3 regions of the Paenibacillus sp. NPDC093718 genome follow, and region 1 is predicted to be linked to each of the others. Evidence: riboswitches for the same ligand, from Rfam matches in the RefSeq annotation. Region 1 holds a riboswitch; each other region holds the start of a gene.
What was found. Region 1 has a riboswitch for thiamine pyrophosphate ahead of ACQKPA_RS02775 (YkoF family thiamine/hydroxymethylpyrimidine-binding protein). Riboswitches for the same ligand answer to the same signal wherever they lie in the genome.

Region 1 (6,361 bases):
GGTTTGCTGCCTGACGACCTCTTCATTAATTTTAATGTTCTGGGTCGCATGTTTCACGTCCGATTCGATGCTCCGTACGAGATTGAATACTTCCCTTGTTGATGACGTGGATTCTTCGGCCAATTTACGCACCTCTTGGGCGACAACGGCAAAGCCGGCGCCGTGCTCGCCTGCTCTTGCCGCTTCAATGGATGCGTTCAAGGATAACAAGTTGGTCTGATCGGCAAGTTCCGAGATCGTCTCCGTGATCTGGGTAATTCCTCTGGCACTCCGGGCCAGTGCATCAATGGACTCCGCGACTTTGGCCGTTGCGTCAATATTACGCTGCATTCCTGCAGACTGTTTGGCGACGGAGTCCCTTCCTTGCTCAACCAGTCCCAGCGTTTCGATCGATCGGGTATTCATTTCCCGGGTTGTATGCGTATAGTTGCTGACCTTCTCCTCGATCTCGCCAATGGAATGCGTCATTTCGGCTACGTCATCCGAAATTTCGTTAGCCCCGACGGCCAACTCATTGGAAGATAAGGAGACTTGATTCATCACTTGAATGAGCTCCTGGTTTTTAATCGAGATATTGGAGCTTGAGGTCATGACCTGACGCGTAATATCCGAGGTTTCCTGCAATATTTTACGAAGCTTGTCCACCATGCTGTTGAATGTTCTGCTGAGATCGTTCATGCCCCCAACCTCTTCTACCTGGAAGGTGAAGTCGCCTTTAGCGATTTTGGCAGAAACGCTGGAGATTTCCGCAAAGGAGTTAGTAAGCGTTTTCTCAATAAGACGAGAAAGAGGAAAAGTAAGACCGATTAGTACCACTACGATGACCACGCCAATGATTGCTTTACCCATCAGAATAAATGCAAGCAGCATTGGTACCGCAAACAAAGCGGCAATGAGAAAACAGGCTGCAGTAATTTTTCGTGAGATAGGGAGTCTGTTGAACCATGCCATAAGAATGAGTCCTCCTCAACAACATAGGATATATTTACCGCAATTATAGCATCGACGGGCAAAACTAGATAGAACGAATTGACTAAAAGTGTTGGATTAGGTCGAAAGAACTGAAAATGAGAAGGGAGAGGGGATACGTAGCAAATAAGCGAATCCCCACTTGATGCGCAAATATGAAATGATTTTATTTTACTGCCCGGAATAAGGCGGAAGCGAGATAATCGGTATTATCCAAAATCATGCGGTCATGCTTAAACAGCGTTTCCCAGAGCGCAACATCGAACAGGAGTCCTTTATCGCGCTGTTCAAATGAATCCAGATGACGTGTCTGCTCTTCCTTTAGCTGCTCATTGAAGTGGTTGTACTCCAGAATTTCTTCCTGTTTAAACCCGCAAGCCAAGAGGGATTCCGCCCATTCTTCTCTCATCATCAGATTAGGTATTCCGAAGAATTCGAGCAGTTCCTGAAGCTTTGCTTCCGGCATGGGCATATCAAGCAGTAATTCTCTGTCCAGCAGGACGCCTCCGCGATCCAGAACGCGGTAATATTCGGGCAGCGATTTCGAAGTATCCGTAAATACGGTAACAGACTCGGCCATGATCAGATCAAATTGGTTGTCCTCGAAAGGCAATGCGCATACATCCGCTTGAAGGAACTGTACGTCGATTTCCATCGCTTCGGCTCGTGCCCGTGCTTTTTTGATCATATTTTCGTTCAGATCAATAGCTGTCACTTGATACCCCATCTCCGAAAGATGGCATGCGGTTCTGCCAGTTCCGCACCCCACCTCCAGAATGCGGCTGCCCGGTTGAATGGGATAATTCTTCAGCATTCTGAGGGTTGCCTCGAATCCTCCCGGGTGGGCACTGCCCATGCCTAGTTTGGAGAGCATATGAATGTAGTTCATCTTATCTATCCCTTCTTCCTTGTCATCAACATGAGGGTAATCGTTTATTTACCATATGATTCAGGTACGTTTAGGGTTTTAGCTGAATTAGATATTTTGAGCCCTTTTTTCGGGAGGATCAGAGTCATAATGGAGGAAACGTCATGAGGATGGAACCGGTAGAGGCAGCGGAACGCGTCATTCAACACGATTATCCCGACTGTTTGCTTGCCGTGCTTGGCGGCAGCGCGAGCAGAGGCGAATATAATGAACAATCCGATTTGGACATCATGGTCATTGAACGAGACGGTTATGATTTCAGCAGGAAGACGATAGAGGCGCATGGGTGGATCGCGGAAATCTTTATATTGTCTTTATCCTCCTATCGCGAATATTTTGACGAGGGAGTGATCGCGGCGAATCCGTCATTTCAACGGATGATCGCAGAAGGGACGGTGCTGTGCGCGCTGCCCGAGGGAGAAGAGGTGCGGACGGAAGCCCACAGCGATTTGAATTACGGACCCATGCCATTGACGCTAACCGACATTAACCAATACCGTTATATGCTAACCGAGTACATGCTGGACTTGGAGGGTCCACGAAGGGATGGCGAAAAATGGTTTACGGTGCACAAAATAGCGGCGATTCTCTGTGAATTTGTACTTAGGGTGAACCGGGAGTGGACGGGTGAAGGGAAAACGCTGTTCCGGCTGTTCAGCCGCTATGACACAATCATGGGAGAACGATTGGAAGCAGCGCTTGCGGCGATGTATCGCCAGGATGATCCTTCAGCTCTGATGGCATTCACCGAGGAAATGCTCCGTCCGTATGGAGGGAAACTTCTCATTGGTTACGAGGAATAAAATTTCCTTGCGAATAGATAAAGAGAGGTACATTAGCCGTGACGCTAGCACAAATCGGGAAATACTATAATAGTGTGATTACATCACGTCATTTTTTAAATCCAGGAGGGGATCTTCATGAGCGGAGAATACGGCGGCGCATGGGGCAATTCAGTAGGAATTATTTTGGTTCTCTTTATCCTGCTCGTAATCATCTTGAGTGCTTGGGTTTAAACCGTCAAGATTCTTGGCAGCTAGTGACAGGAAAGCCCGGCTCTTGCCGGGCTTTTGTCTGCCCCAATATAACTCAATTCGATGCGGCTTTGACCGATGGGCTGTGGGCAGACACAACCGCAGTCATGACCAGATGACTGCTGTCGGATTGGATCGCATGCAAAAACGCTTCTTCAAGAGACCCAAACACCCGGGATAAGGACCCGTCCAACCGGCTGGCGTAATGAACGCTTCCGGCGAATGTACCGGCTGCCTTCGCACGATTTACTTCACCGTAGATGACATCCATGTAGTTATCCGTACCCATGGGGTAAAGAGCGAACTGGCAGGCAGTCTCCATATCGGCAAGTTCTCCAATGTCGTTGTTCAAGAGGGTCGAATCCTCAGTCATATATACATCGGCGTCCGTATCTCCAGGGCAGCCAATGGAATAAGTACCATTAAAAACAGTGTGCACGCCACTCGCCGCAGCATGGGCGAATATCGCCCTTGTAACATCAAAGACATGCTCCGCACGTCCGCGAATACAGGTGCTCACATCATCAGTCTGAATCCACACCTTCCCCGTATCCACAGATTGCAGCGCGCCCATGATGACCTCCACAAACCGGTCTGTCATGGGAAATACCGAGAACCGGCATCCGACGATCCGGCTGGTTCCGCAAGCAAGCTCATTCATTGTCATTTCCTCCCCATTATATAAGTCCACGCAAAAAAACCGCACCCCATGAAGAAAGTGCAGTTATGCCTACGAAAGGAAATAAACATAAATGCTACACTTCCCCACGCTAGTATGACCTAGATCGGGTGATAAGGGTTAACGGCAGCCCGCCGTCTCTCAGCACATGGCACCCCTAGTACAGCCAACATCTTATGTAGTTGGTTACCGCAAGTTTTGCCCCCGAACTTCATGTTGTCGTAGAAGTTCATGGGTTCTTACCTGTGTAATTGTATCGTTTTGCGATCGGATTTTCAATCTTTGCTTTATAAAAAAAACCGCCTGTCCCAGTTGCAGGAACTTAGGGAGGCGGCTTATTTCATCTGTTTGATTAGTTATATACTTTCACGCGATCTTCCAGCGGTGCAAATTCTTTTTCGCCTGGTTCAGCAACCGGCTTGCCGAAAGGCATTTGAGCAATCAGCTTCCAGCTTTCCGGGATGTTCCATTCGGATTTTACTTTTTCGTCGATCAGCGGGTTGTAGTGCTGCAGGGATGCGCCCAGACCTTCTGCTTCAAGGGATGTCCATACTACAAATTGCAGCATGCCGTTGGATTGGTTGGACCAAACCGGGAAGTTGTCGGCATAAGCGGCAAAGTTTTGTTGCAGCCCGGCAATGACGTTGTTGTCCTCGAAGAACAATACCGTACCGTAACCAGCGCGGAATGAAGCCATCTTGTCGGCAGTGGATTTGAATGCTTCTTCATCGCCAACAACTTCCTTCAGGATGCCTTCCGTGATGTTCCACAGTTTATCGTGCTGTTCGCCAAGCAATACAACGACGCGTGCACTTTGGGAGTTGAAAGAAGACGGAGTATACTTAACCGCTTCGTTTACGATTTCCTGAATACGCTCGTCCGAGATAACGGATTCTTTGCTAATCCCGTAATAAGAACGGCGATTTTTGAGTGCAGCTGAAAAATCTTTAGACATTGAAAAAAAACCTCCTGGTGTAATCGAATTTGCATACGCCTGATAAGAAGATGTCCCTTACTACAAGCAAATATGCATTTTACGTTATTAGCCATAATTTCAATTATCATTCCATATTAACTTACGTTTAGTTAGAAATAATAATTATGTTAGGATATTAATATAACTTAGAGGGATTGTCAACGACTTTTAATATTTAATATTATTTTTCTTATCCATTTAATAAGAATTGAAACCGTGTAGTTTTTAGAGAAGTCTCATTATGACAGTAACCACATTAAAGGGAGATTTAACTAAAGAGTGGTTCTTCCTGAGGATATGAGCTATGCTTCCTTGAAACTTCATATTATGAACAATTCATGAACAAAATATACATGTATGAACCAATTAATTGATTTTGATTCTCAATTATACTTGTCGAGCCAGTATGAGGATGATATAATGCATATCAGAACGCGATTGATAATCAATCTCAATGAGAATGATGACGAAAATTGCAAGATCCCGGATACTTAGAGACATACGCATAGAAGGAAGAGCCATGAAGATTAGATACTTATTTGCAGCCGTTGTGGTACTCTCGATAATCTCATTATTTATTGGAGTTAAAGATATCTCGCCACTGCAATTGTTCTCGATGACAGAACAACAACAGCATATTATGCTTGTCAGCCGGATTCCTAGGCTTGTCAGCCTCATATTGGCGGGTGTTAGCATGAGCATCTGCGGATTGATCATGCAGCAGCTCAGCCGCAATAAGTTCGTGTCTCCCACCACGGCAGGTACGATGGACTCTGCCAGACTGGGCATATTGGTAGCCATGCTTGTCTTCACGACAAGCGGACCGCTTATCAAAATGCTTGTGGCATTTGTATTCGCTCTGGCAGGAACCTTTATCTTCATGAAGATACTGGATCGGATTAAGTTCAAGGACGCGATCTTCATCCCGCTCGTAGGGCTGATGTTTGGTAATATCGTCAGTTCGATCGCCACCTTCTTTGCATACAAATATGATCTTATTCAGAATATGTCCGCATGGCTCCAGGGTGATTTTTCCATGATCATGAAGGGCCAGTATGAAATGCTCTATATAAGTATCCCGCTTGTGATTCTGGCGTATCTGTTCGCCAACAAGTTTACGGTGGCCGGAATGGGAGAGGAGTTTGCTACCAACCTGGGCCTTCACTACCGGAGAGTTGTGAATCTGGGACTGGTCATCGTGGCGCTGGTTACAGCTTCCGTCGTGCTGACGGTCGGCGTGATTCCGTTTCTTGGTCTGATCATACCTAATATTGTCAGTTTGTACTTAGGAGACCATTTGAAAAAAAGCCTTTCGCATACCGCGCTGCTGGGGGCCGGGTTCGTACTGTTCTGTGACATCCTGGGCCGGATCATTATTTATCCCTATGAAATTCCGATTAGTCTAACCGTGGGCGTACTCGGAAGCGGTATATTCATTTTCTTACTGATGAGGAGAAAGGCTTATGACTTATAAAGCCAAACTCGGCCTGTTGGCCGCAGCGGCAATCATCCTGGTGGCAGTCTTTCTGTTCATTGATCTTGGCGGCAATTGGGATTACGCGCTACCGAGGAGAATCAAGAAGGTGCTTGCCATTATTCTGACCGGCGGAGCAATTGCTCTGTCTACCACGGTGTTTCAAACGGTCACGAATAACCGGATACTGACGCCTAGCGTTATGGGATTGGATTCCTTATATATACTGGTCCAGACCACCGTCATCTTTGTCTTCGGATCCTTCACGCTGTACAAACTGGGCAGCAACGTTAACTTTCTG
Region 2 (6,361 bases), on a different contig from region 1:
AGTCCGAATACGCGCATATATACTCACTTTCTTAAGTCCATGAATAATTAAGTTCATATGAATTTTAGGTGAAGGGACGTTATCTGTCAATGATCTTGATAATCATTCTCATAAATATCTTGATATTTTTCATAAAACCCTTTATAGTTTTGAATCAGTGATTGATAATGATTTTCAAGTAGAGGGATATGACACGAGGGGGATTTAGATAGGTATGGGAAAAGGAATGGCAAAAAAATCAACGAGAGGTCTCAAGTTTAGCTTGCTGGCTCTCATCATGATCGTGATTCTTGCCGGGTGCGGAGCAAGCCCAGCGAAAGAAAATGCAAACAACGCGGGCGGCGACACAACGAATACCACAGAGGGCAGCAGCGGAGCAGCAGCCGGCGGCGAATCGTATGAAGTTACGCATGCCATGGGGACGGAAACGATCAAGGGAACGCCTCAAAAGGTTGTCGTCCTTACGAACGAAGGAACCGAGGCGCTTCTCGCATTGGGCGTGAAGCCTGTAGGTGCCGTTAGATCCTGGACAGGCGACCCATGGTACCCGCATATTAAAGACCAGATGGAAGGCGTTACCGTTGTCGGGGAAGAGAGCCAGCCGAACATCGAGCTGATCGCCGGCCTGCAGCCGGATCTGATTATCGGCAACAAGATGCGTCAGGAGAAAGTATATGAGCAATTGAAGGCGATCGCGCCAACTGTTTTTGCCGAGGATCTTCGCGGCGAGTGGCAGACCAATTTTGAGCTGTATGCCAAGGCACTGAACAAGGTATCTGAAGGCGAAGAGCTCCTGGCTGCATACGACAAGCGGATTCAGGATTTCAAAGAGAAGGCCGGAAGCAAGCTGGACGAGACTGTCTCCGTGGTCCGTTTCATGGCAGGCAAGACGCGCGTGTACCATACCAATACGTTCTCGGGCGTCATTTTCGATAAAATCGGCATCGCCCGCAACGACATGACCAAGAACGCCAAGGACGATTTCGTTGACGAGATCACGAAGGAGCGTTTACCTGAGGTGGAAGCCGACAGACTGTTCTACTTCACTTATGAAACCGGAGATGGCGGTGCCAACCAAACTGAGCAGGAATGGATCAACGATCCGCTGTGGAAAAACCTGAACGTCGTCAAGAACGGCCAGGCCCACAAAGTGGACGATGCCATCTGGAATACGGCAGGCGGCATCCTGGCTGCGAATCTGATGATTGACCAGCTGCAGGAATTCTACGGCATTCAGTAATGAATGAAGACGAATGCTGCAGGCTAGTATTATCGTAGAGCGGATAATGCTAGGAAAGTCAAAAAAGGAGGCCTCCCAAAAGATCTTAGATCTTGAAGGAGGCCTCCTTTTTTTGCATTGCAGTGTGTCCAGCACCCCGAATCGGTAGCAATACGCGAAGGCAGTACGACTACGTCGGTAATCGCAGCGTAGCCAACATCGCCGCATTGCAGCGTCGACAGTATCGCCGCGTCGGCAGCATCGCGCGGTAGGCAGTACCACCACGTCGGCAGCATCGCAGCGTCGGCAGCATCGCCGCGTCGAAAGTAACGCAGATGTGTCCAGTATCACTGCGTCGCAGCAACGCAGCGTGTCCAGCATCGCAGTGTCGAAAGTATGCCGCTATGCAACTGCATCCCACATTACTCGCCAGCACTGCTTAACCAACTTCGTTCTTCGTGCCGCTGCCCCTGAACTGTTAACGGACACCAGTTCCCTTATTTACCTGATTCGGGTCCAATTCTTAAATCTAACGGACACAGGATCCCTTATTCCTTCCATAAGGTGCATATTTGTCATCATATTCTATGAATAACGTACCTGGTGTCCGTTAGATCTCGAAAATTACGCCTTTTCAGCTAAATAACGTATCCTCAGTCCTCATTGGGCTTGTGCAGTCGCACCAGGATCAACAGACGCACCAAGACCAGAAGTAGCACCAAGATCAGCAGTCGCACCAAGATCAGTAGTAGCACCAAGATCAGCAATAGCACTGAGATCAGTCGCACTGAGATCAGTAACACCAAGACCAGCAGTCGTACCAAGACCAGCAGTCGCACCGAGATCAGTAGCACCAAGATCAGCAATAGCACTGAGATCAGTCGCACTGAGATCAGTAACACCAAGACCAGCAGTCGTACCAAGACCAGCTGTCGCACCGAGATCAGTAGCACCATGATCAGCAGCAGCATTAATACCAGCAGTCGCACCAAAACAGCAGTAGCACCAATATCAGTAAGTAGCAAAGCAGTAGTCACCTATACCAGCATTAGCACCAAGCCCAGAAGCAGCTCCAATACCAGAAGCAGCTCCAATACCAGAAGCAGTTCCAATACCAGAAGCAGTTCCAATACCAGAAGCAGTTCCAATACCAGCAGTAGCTCAGCTATACACTCTGTATTCCCCCCAGTTTCTACCTATAAACCATAGCTACTCTGAGTTACCAGGTCCCTACATCGATCATAATCGACAGCCATCCAAGCATATCGCTGGGGCAACGAATCCACCCATGTTCTCCCTGAAATAACGCTTTTGCTTCACTTCACCTTGTTATGAAATCTTCACCACGATCTCCGATCCTGCAACATAGGTCATTGCCTTCATGTATTCCGGGTCCTGGGCTCGTCGTTCCATCTCCTCGGGGGTCAGGTCCTCCAATCGCGTCTGAATCCACCATAAGTTGCCGAACGGGTCCCGTACCCGTCCCACCCGGTCGCCGAAGAACAAACTCGTTGGTTCCGTCACCGAGACGGCTCCTGCGGCGAGTGCTTGTTGGTAGGCAGCATCGCAATCCTCAACATATAGACGGAGGTACGCCGGGCTATCCGGCCATTCCGGCTTTGCGTCAAACATCATCACGACGGCATCTCCGATTCGCACCTCGGCATGGCCGATGATACCATCGCCAACATAGACGCGGGCTAACTCTTCGGCTTGAAAAGCCTGCTCCAGGAATTCAATCAGCGCTGCGGAGTTTCTTGAGATAATCCATGGTGTTACGGATGTGTAGCCATCCGGAATGGGTTTAACGGCTTTCGGTTGGTTTGTCATAAATCCGCTCGCTCCTTCAAACTTCATATATTTGAACTGCTCTTATGTACTCATTATGCGGGGGCATATATGACAGCCGAGCGTCAGTGTTTCTGAAACAAGTTTGGGGCAGCCGGCGATTTTATCTCGCAAAAAGACTACTGCCACCGTAGAACATCATGATCACCCGGTCATGAAGAGGTTGCGAGCGCGAAGTTCCGTCCACGAACCGTTAACGTTTGACACCACCCATAAACCTATGTACAGTATTAGACAAAAGAATAGGAAGTCCACTAGGGGAGCCGTTAGCGGCTGAGACAAGAGCGTATCTTGGACCCTTTGAACCTGATCTAGTTCGTACTAGCGTAGGAAAGTGGAGCCTTCGTATATGAGGTCTCGGTGCGTTTTTTGGCGCACTCGGGGCTTGTTGACGAAGCCGCTCCAGTTTTCGGGGCGGCTTTTTAGCGTTGCCTGGAAAGTCGTGTCTTATGGACTTCCTGCTCTTCAATATGTTGGAGGTGGGGACAAAAATGAGTTATACGCAAGAGCTCCGTCAGCAGGCGGGAGGCATTTTTCAAGCAATCTTCGATCATCCCTTCGTAAAAGGCATTGCCGAGGGGAAACTGGCGCGGGAACAGCTGATTCACTATGTGAAGCAGGATTTTGAGTATTTGAATGCCTACATGCGGATTTACGGTATCGCCATATCCAAATCGACCAGCAGGGAAGAGATCGCGACCTTTAACGAACAGATTTCATTTATCCTGCACAGCGAGGTGCACCCGCATCAGAATTTTTGCGCAGCCGCCGGGGTGACCTATGAAGAGCTTCAGGGGTATCCGCTGGCTCCGTCCGCGCATCATTATATCCGTCATATGCTGACGGTGGCGCATGAGGGAAGTCTGGGCGAGATTATGGCGGTACTGCTTCCTTGCCCGTGGACGTACCTGGAGATTGGCCGCAAGCTGCTGGATGAAGTGAAGCCGGATGCATCCCATCCGTTCTATGACTGGATTTATTTCTACGGCAATCGTGGGGAAGACGCGACAGCCAAGTTCTGCAACCGTGTCGATGAATGGGCAGAGCGTGCGACGGCAGCCGAGCGGGAACGGATGAAGGAGCATTTCATGCTGAGCTGCCAGCTGGAGTATATGTTTTGGGACATGGCTTATAAGCAGGAGGAATGGCCGGTGCAGCTGCAGGCTGCGGTTCTGTAAGAAGTCGTCACGAGCACATAAATTCCATTATAGATAAGAGAGGCTGATTCATATGCATGCATGGGAAAAAGAAGTTTCGGCGCTTTTAACGAAGGTACAGCAAATGAGCCCCCTCGTTCACAATATGACGAACGTGGTGGTGACGAATTTTACGGCTAACGGCTTGTACGCGCTGGGCGCGTCGCCGGTCATGGCTTACGCGCCGGAGGAAGTGGCGGATATGGCCGCCATCGCGGGCGCGCTCGTATTGAACATCGGCACGCTGAACCGCGAGCTTGTTGATGCGATGATGATCGCCGGACAATCGGCGAACGCACACGGCGTGCCGGTCCTGCTGGACCCGGTCGGTGCAGGAGCGACCCGTTTTCGAACGGAGTCGGCGCTGCGGATCCTAAGCGAGGTGAAGGTATCGCTCGTGCGCGGAAATGCGGCTGAAGTCGCTCACCTTGTCGGGGAGGCCCGCGAGATCAAAGGCGTAGACGCAGGCAATAGCGCAGGCAGTGATCATGCCGAGCTGGCCGTGCGGGCTGCACGCGAATTAGGCACGATCGTGGCCATTACCGGTGAAGAGGACGTGATTACCGATGGAAACGAGGTACGCCTCATTACCGGCGGGGATGCTCTGCTCACGAAGGTGACCGGCGCAGGGTGCCTGCTGACCTCGGTGCTGGGTGCCTTTGCCGCGGTAGAAGCAAACCTGCTGCTTGCAGGTACGGCGGGACTGGCCTTCTACGGGGCCGCGGCGGCAAAAGCCGCAGAGCGAACCGCGGATCTTGGACCAGGAAGCTTCCAGATCGCTTTCCTGGATGAGCTGGCAAAGCTTCATCCAGACTCGCTGGAAGGATATGCAGCTGTCCGGGAAGCGGAAGCGGCCGCTGCAGGTGGCACACGATGAGCAAGACTCATGTTCCCAGGGCACTGACGATTGCCGGGTCTGATAGCGGCGGAGGTGCCGGCATTCAGGCAGATCTAAAAACCTTCCAGGAGCTCGGCGTATACGGCATGTCGGCGATTACGGCAATCACGGTGCAGAATACCTTGGGGGTTCACGGCGTATATCCGCTGCCTCCCGAAGCAGCTGCGGAACAGATTGAAGCGGTAGGCTCGGACCTCGGAGTCGATGCATTGAAGACCGGCATGCTGTTCAACGCGGAGATCATTCGCCTGGTGGCTGACCGGATTCGGGCATTCGGCTGGAAGAGGGTCGTTGTGGATCCCGTGATGATCGCCAAGGGCGGAGCGGAGCTGCTGCAAAGCGAAGCGGTGCAGGCTTTAAGAGAAGATTTGCTGCCGCTGGCGCTGATTGTCACCCCCAACATACCGGAGGCCGAAGTATTGGCGGGGATGCGTATCCGCACGATGGAAGATCGGAAGGAAGCGGCGAGACGCATTCATGGTCTGGGGCCAAAGATGGTTGTGATCAAAGGCGGGCATGACGAGGGCTTGCTTGGCAGCGGTGAAGATGCGGATCACGAGAGGGATAAGGGACCAGCTATAGCAGCGGGTATGCAGCAGGAAGAGTTGCCTCAGTCCGAAAAGGCGTATGGTCAAACGAGAACTGCCAGTGATAACGGGGAGTTTAATGAGGGACGCTCCCCTATTATCAAGAATGACAGCAGCGGCAGTCCTCCGGTCATGGACCTGGTATACGATGGTACGGCCTTCACAGAATTATATGGCAAACGAATTCATACCGTTCATACCCATGGTACCGGCTGCACTTTCTCTGCGGCCATCACCGCAGGCTTGGCCAAAGGCTTGAGCGTAATCGATGCCATTCAGAGCGGACGCTCATTCATCCAAGCGGCTATTGAGGACGGTTTATACCTGGGGCAGGGACATGGTCCAACGAATCATTGGGCATACAATCGCCGCCGTCAGGAGGTGCTGCGATGACGGGTAGAGTGGCACCCGATATGATGAGGCAGCATCTGCGGATGTACCTCGTACTCGGCAGCGTGAACTGTATCGAAGAGCCAAGCCGAATTGTGCAGAAGGCACTAACTGGAGGCGCAACCATGGTCCAGTTCCGCGAGAAGGGACAGGGCGCTCTTATTGGCGAGCAGATGATCCGACTGGCTCGCCGGATCCAGGAGCAGTGCCGCCAAGCAGGCGT
Region 3 (6,361 bases), on a different contig from region 1:
AGACACAACTGCGCATCATATATGGAGGATGGCAGGAAGTTCACGAATCGCTTCACGCCGATGGGAAGCCACTCGGCACTGGTCTCAATGGCACTGGTTCGTGCCGCCCGGTCCAGGAATGCATGCAATCCGGTTTTACGGGCTGTCTCAAACAGCTCATACGGCTGGAACCTGGCTCCCCACTCTACCGGACGAAGGAGAAATTCGTAGGCAACGATCTGCTCGGATGAATCCACGATGGGCTGCATATAGCTCGTAAACTGCTTATGTAAAATGATACTTACCATATCGTAATGCTCCATCTGCAGTTCGAACTTCTGCATAGGGGTCCACGAATGCCGGATTTGCGGAGCTTCTCCGCCGGTAACACAGAAGGACAGCTCTTGACGAATCTTCAGCGGAAGGGGCTGCAGGCACTTCATCATGGAGATCAGGTCCGCGCGTACCTTGTAGTTTACAGCACAACCCTCACTGTTCTCATGTACCGCGTAGCCGTTCACTGCCAGCAACTGAATAAGCTCGCCACTTGCAGGCTTCATATGAATGGTCCCCTGGTCCTCAATCGGTTCAAAGGTGCTGCAATTGTCGCAAATCATGTTCGTCCTCCTTGGCAAGCTAGCTCTCACTATGCTTCTTATCGGCATTTTGAATATGATTTCTTTGCATTTTATGGATTTTATATCGATGTTATGACCTATTTTAAGAGAAATGCGCAAGATTCGTACAATGATTACGCCAAATTCTACAAAAATCGACTTATATTGCTTTTAACAATGTATTGTCGATACTAGGATCTTGCCTGATCTACTCAACCTTTTGATCCAAAAGCTGCAGCAGCATCGTCCGCTCCACATCAAAATGCCAAGGGGCGTTCCGTTCCTTCGCCGCATACATCGCGGCATCGGCGCGACCAATCAGCTCCTGGTCATTTCTGGCATGATCCGGATAAACCGCAATGCCGATACTCGGCGTGGTTCGGACTTCATGCCCTTCCAATTCGTACGGCTCGCTAAGCATCGTCCAGATCTCCTCCGCCATCCAGATCAGCTCCTGATCCTCACCAGCCGGATGGATCATAACGGTGAATTCGTCTCCTCCTAAACGGGAAACCAAAACTCCTTTGGATTCAAGAGATTGAAGCCGGTCTGCAACCTTTCGTATCAACAAATCGCCGGCACGATGGCCGTATCGGTCATTGACTCGTTTGAAACGGTTCATATCCATATACAGCAAGCCTACGCGGGAACCTGCGCGGTCCGCCTCCTTCAGCGAGCTCGCCAGCCTTGCATTAAAATAACGGCGATTATACAGCCCCGTAAGATCATCACGATGTGCCAGGGCTTCACTCTGCATCAGACTCTCATGCAGCCGGTCAAACAAGCGGTCGTTCTCGAACTGGATTAAAATCTGCCTGAACAGAATCAGGATCACGCACAGGGATAGGCCGGTAAACAGTCCAGTCCACCCTCCAAACCGCTGCGCCATAAGGGCAAACATCCCGCCAAGCACGCTATAGGGAAGCAGGTACCTTACGATCAGGTTTCCGACCGAACGCGGCTCCCGCTCACCAACAGATGGCTTACGGGAATCAGAGGCAGACTGCCCACCTGCGAAACTAATGAAAAATACCGATAATGAATAGATTGGATATAGGTAGGGACGAGCCTCGATACCCATGAGTTCAACAAGATAGATGTACAGAACATCTCCGGCAATATAAGCACTTCCGCCAAGACATAACAGAATGGCCGACCATTTCCTTAACTGTCCGGTATTAAAATACAACACCAGCGTAAAAAAAATAAGTACCATTGCGCATAGCGGATACAGCATGTCCACCCAAATGTTTCCCCATACTGCCTCATGGACCAGACCCTCAAGCTCAGGCTTGATGAAATACTCCCATCCTACCGTCATGACCGTTATGCCAACAATCACGATGTCCAGCATAAGCCGGAGCCCCCGAAACGAACCTTGAACATGCCGGAATAAATAAATGAGAGAACTTGCGAACAGGATGAGTTCGAGCCCCCAGAACAAATGGGCTAGAACCGTAGGGAAAGCGCTCTCTTTTTCAAACCAAACATGACATGCGTGAATGATTCGGGCCGCTGCATCCCCCATCAATCCGAGACCCACAATAAACCAAAACCTGCGAAGATGAACCTCATAGCGCCGACTAATCCGCATTAAATAAACGGAGGCGGCTGCAGGAGGAATAATGACTAGAACACGCTGAAGCGGTAAAGCGTCAGGCATCCACAGAGCGATCATTATCTGAATGAATGCATATATCATGGCGAGTCGAATCCACAGATGATCTGCTGGAGTTGGACTCATAAGCATTCCTCCTCGGCCAAAAGGTAAGCTTTTTTCACTACTTGCTTATTAGGTCTTTTGAATTAATACTCCTAGTTTTCATGATACTTTTTACCCACCTAAAAGTAAAGATGAGGAAATGAAAGAAAAACCATGGATTCTACTCTAGTAAACCCATAACCATCCGAAAAGTTGTTGCCCTCAAGACCCACTTGACGTATAGGGATTATGTGATAATATTTACATTCATATCTTATATGAATCGGAAAGGGTGTTGAGCCATGCCACAGAAACGATTGGATCATGTTGGTATTGTTGTCCGGAACCTTGAAGCTACAATTGCATTCTACACATCCGTAGTCGGACTGGAACTAAAGGATCGCCTGACCCATACTAATGGCGTCATCCAGCTGGCGTTCCTCGGATTTAACGGCAGCAACGAGACGGAAGTCGAGCTTATTCAGGGTTACAGCGATACGCTGCCCGCGGAGGGCACCGTTCATCATTTTGCCGTCAGCACGGATAACATTGAAGAGGAATATGCCCGGGTTCAAGGACTTGACGTTCCTCACTTGGACGAGGAAATCGTGACGCTCCCGAATGGTTTCCGTTATTTCTTTGTACATGGTCCCGAAGGGGAATGGATTGAGTTCTTCCAGCGCTAACCTCTACGTAGAAGCCTTATTCAAATACTTTATCTCGTGAAAGGTTCATAGGATCAATTATTCCTTCCCATTGCATAAGAGTTCTAACAAAGACCTGCCTCGTTCGTGCCCCTTCGAACTAGACAGGTCTGGTTGTTAGGACTATAATAGCGGATGTAATGATCGAAACTTCATAAATACCGGGGGAGCTGGGATATGGCCGGCTGAGAGTGTATCCGATATGATACTGACCCTTACACCTGATCTGGGTAATGCCAGCGTAGGAAGCCCATGTTTGCGGCAGCTGTTTATTTGCCGTGGTATACACTTACGCCGTCATGCGTCCTGATATCATCAGGGCGCTTTTTTTGTGGAGTTAACGAGGTTATAGAAATAGAATTCAAAGGAGAGAGAAAACGATGAAGAAGGGAAAATGGATTCCGCTGCTTCTTGCTTGCGTCCTGCTGATGGTTGCCTCTGGATGCGGCACAAGCGGACAGAACAAGAAGACAGGTGAAGAAGGCGAAGACAGTCAGACTCCCGGGAAACTTCGTGACGTACAGCTGATGCTCGATTGGTCCGCCAATACGAATCATACCGGCCTGTATGCAGCGAAGGAGCTTGGGTATTATGAGGAAGAAGGGCTTAATGTCGAGATCGTCCAGCCGGGAGCAGGCGGAACGGATACGCTGGTCGCATCCGGAAAAGTACCGTTTGGCATCAGCTATCAGGAAGGCGTAACGCTGGCCAGAACGCAAGGATTGCCGCTCGTTTCCATTGCAGCGATCATTCAGCATAATACATCCGGCTTTGCCGCCCCCAAGGATAAAGGCATCGTGAAGGCAGGCGATTTTGAAGGAAAATCCTATGGAGGCTGGGGCTCGCCTGTGGAGGAAGCCGTCATGAAATCCATCATGGAGATCGATGGCGCCGATGTCAGCAAGGTGAATATGGTCAATATGGGCGATGCCGATTATTTTACGGCCGTGAAACGCGACATTGATTTTGCCTGGATCTTCTATGCTTGGACGGGCATTGAAGCCGAGCTTCGCAATGAGCCGCTTGACATGATTTATGTGAAGGACTACTCGGAGCAGCTTGATTATTACACACCGGTGATCGTAACGAACGAGAAGCAGATCCAGGATGACCCCGAGCTTGTCAAAGCGTTCATGCGGGCGACTTCCAAAGGATATGACTATGCGATTCAACATCCTGAAGATGCGGCAGCCCTGCTTACGAAGGCTGTTCCTGACTTGGATGCCGAACTGGTTCTCGCCAGCCAGAAATGGCTGAGCCCCCGTTATCAGGATGATGCACCCCGCTGGGGCGAGCAGAAAGCCGAAGTATGGTCAGGGTATGCCGACTGGATGTTTGAGCGCAAGCTGCTGGAGAAGGAACTTGACGCGGACCGCGCATTTACCAATGAATTTTTACCGGAGCAGCCATAAGGTTATTTCTATATTAAGTGCGTGTTCAAAAAGGTCGATTTTCAGCACCGAAGCTTATGCTTCCGATGTGCGTTTTTTCAAAACGCTTCAGTTGGATGAAGCTAGGGACATCAGGAGCGGAGCGTACGATTTGGGTACGTGAGCACCGGAAGGCCCGGCTGAATTCAAGATTCGATGCCGAGCTGCTTCCTGATTCGCTTCGTGTTAGATATAGAATTTATGAGTTATCAGTGGAACTGATGAAATTCTATATCGCAAGAAAACCTACCTATGCATCGCGGTCGCTCATCCTTGAAGTGGCCTCGATAGAGGTTTTCTTATCAAGAGCGGACTTTTTGAACAACCTCTATAAGAAGAGAGACTGCGTTTGCGGAAGGCTGCCTCTCTTCCATTACAGTAAAGCTTACAAGAAAGGATGAGTTTATATGGCGAATACACTCTTAAGCATTCAAGTAATTCCGAGAACGCCAAACGGGGCCGACAGCATCCCTTATGTAGATGAAGCGATCAAGGTCATTCAGGAATCAGGTGTGAAATACGAGGTTCATGCACTCGAAACGACCATGGAAGGAGAGCTCTCCGAGCTGCTCACGATCGTTGAGCGCATGCACGAGGCGCTGGTGAATGCAGGAAGTCCCAGCATCATATCCCAAGTCAAAATCGCGCATCATCCGACCGGCATCAGCATGGATAAGCTGACTGAGAAATACCGTCCATGAAGAGCTGGTGGAGTTCGGTTTGGCCGCCCGCTGTGGCGGTCCTCTTCTTTTTGATGGTATGGCAGGCCGCAGTATCCGTATTCGACATTGAACCTTTTATTCTGCCTGCACCGACGGCCATCGGGCATGAAGCCGTTACCGGAGCTTCCGGTCTCTTCCAGCATACAGCGGCCACTCTGCAATTAACCCTGATCGGATTTATGATCGGCACGGCGATCGGTCTTGTCATCTCGCTGGCTCTGCACATGGTGCCTTTTCTCAAAACCGCCCTTTATCCGCTTCTTATTCTAAGCCAGAATGTGCCGACCATCGCCCTTGCCCCGCTTCTCATGATTTGGTTCGGCTTCGGCATGCTGCCCAAGGTTATCGTGATTACGCTGGTCTGCTTCTTCCCTGTCGCTGTTGCGGCCCTGGACGGACTCGCCCGTACTGACCGCACCATGATGAATTATATGCAGATGGCAGGGGCTACCTCGTGGCAAATTTTCACCAAGCTGGAGCTGCCGCATGCCCTTCCCTCCATCTTCTCCGGGATTCGAATTGCGGCCACCTATTCGGTCATGGGTGCGGTTATCGGGGAATGGATCGGCTCGGACCAGGGAATCGGCTACTACATGATGCTGCAAAAATCCGGCTACCGCACGGACCGGGTGTTTGTTGCCATCCTGGTCATCGTCCTGCTCAGCCTGCTGATGGTCCTGCTGATCACTCTGCTGGAGAAGCGGCTGGTCCGCTGGAATCGAAAAGGTTGAGTCCCCGTTAATAGACGTTTCGAATCTTATATGATAGGAGGCCATTTGTCGATATGACACATCAAGTACCACTGCCGGTCCAGGACGGGGCTGACCCGTCGGCTGCGTCGGTCTCAACCGCACCTGCCCTCGAGGTTCGCAGCCTTCGAAAAACCTTCCGCGACCGGCGCAGCGAAGTGCATGTACTGGATGGCCTTTCGCTTCAAGTACAGCCCGGGGAATTCGTCTCCTTAATCGGTCCTTCAGGCAGCGGAAAGAGTACACTCTTCCATATCATCGGGGGGTTAACAGCTCCGGATGCGGGCTCCGTTCTCATGGATGGTCAGGACGTGACCGGGGAAAAAGGCCGCATCGCCTATATGCCTCAACAGCCGGCCCTGTTCCCTTGGCGTACGGTGGAGGACAATGTGCTCCTTCCCGAGGAGCTGAGAGGCACCTCGAAAGCCGCTGCCAGGGAACATGCCCGCAGCTGGATG

Region 2: it holds a riboswitch for thiamine pyrophosphate, as region 1 does, so the genes downstream of both, tenA (thiaminase II) here and ACQKPA_RS02775 (YkoF family thiamine/hydroxymethylpyrimidine-binding protein) in region 1, are expected to answer to the same signal.
Region 3: it holds a riboswitch for thiamine pyrophosphate, as region 1 does, so the genes downstream of both, ACQKPA_RS11385 (ABC transporter substrate-binding protein) here and ACQKPA_RS02775 (YkoF family thiamine/hydroxymethylpyrimidine-binding protein) in region 1, are expected to answer to the same signal.

The regions. Positions count from the first base shown of each region.
Region 1 covers NZ_JBNNUS010000001.1:575,648-582,008, reverse strand. The annotation lists gene ACQKPA_RS02795 (methyl-accepting chemotaxis protein) at 1-951, opposite strand, end outside; gene ACQKPA_RS02790 (class I SAM-dependent methyltransferase) at 1,136-1,858, opposite strand; gene ACQKPA_RS02785 (nucleotidyltransferase domain-containing protein) at 2,002-2,700, shown strand; gene ACQKPA_RS02780 (sporulation protein YjcZ) at 2,818-2,913, shown strand; gene ACQKPA_RS02775 (YkoF family thiamine/hydroxymethylpyrimidine-binding protein) at 2,987-3,592, opposite strand; TPP riboswitch at 3,677-3,779, opposite strand; gene ACQKPA_RS02770 (nitroreductase family protein) at 3,963-4,565, opposite strand; gene ACQKPA_RS02765 (ABC transporter permease) at 5,107-6,060, shown strand; gene ACQKPA_RS02760 (iron chelate uptake ABC transporter family permease subunit) at 6,050-6,361, shown strand, end outside.
Region 2 covers NZ_JBNNUS010000005.1:100,488-106,848, forward strand. The annotation lists gene ACQKPA_RS16280 (FecCD family ABC transporter permease) at 1-17, opposite strand, end outside; gene ACQKPA_RS16285 (ABC transporter substrate-binding protein) at 215-1,240, shown strand; gene ACQKPA_RS16290 (hypothetical protein) at 1,873-2,244, opposite strand; gene ACQKPA_RS16295 (VOC family protein) at 2,549-3,049, opposite strand; TPP riboswitch at 3,314-3,417, shown strand; gene tenA (thiaminase II) at 3,559-4,245, shown strand; gene thiM (hydroxyethylthiazole kinase) at 4,298-5,140, shown strand; gene thiD (bifunctional hydroxymethylpyrimidine kinase/phosphomethylpyrimidine kinase) at 5,137-6,141, shown strand; gene thiE (thiamine phosphate synthase) at 6,138-6,361, shown strand, end outside.
Region 3 covers NZ_JBNNUS010000003.1:332,195-338,555, forward strand. The annotation lists gene ACQKPA_RS11370 (EAL domain-containing protein) at 1-596, opposite strand, end outside; gene ACQKPA_RS11375 (diguanylate cyclase domain-containing protein) at 805-2,340, opposite strand; gene ACQKPA_RS11380 (VOC family protein) at 2,601-2,984, shown strand; TPP riboswitch at 3,156-3,267, shown strand; gene ACQKPA_RS11385 (ABC transporter substrate-binding protein) at 3,383-4,414, shown strand; gene ACQKPA_RS11390 (MTH1187 family thiamine-binding protein) at 4,840-5,133, shown strand; gene ACQKPA_RS11395 (ABC transporter permease) at 5,130-5,885, shown strand; gene ACQKPA_RS11400 (ABC transporter ATP-binding protein) at 5,939-6,361, shown strand, end outside.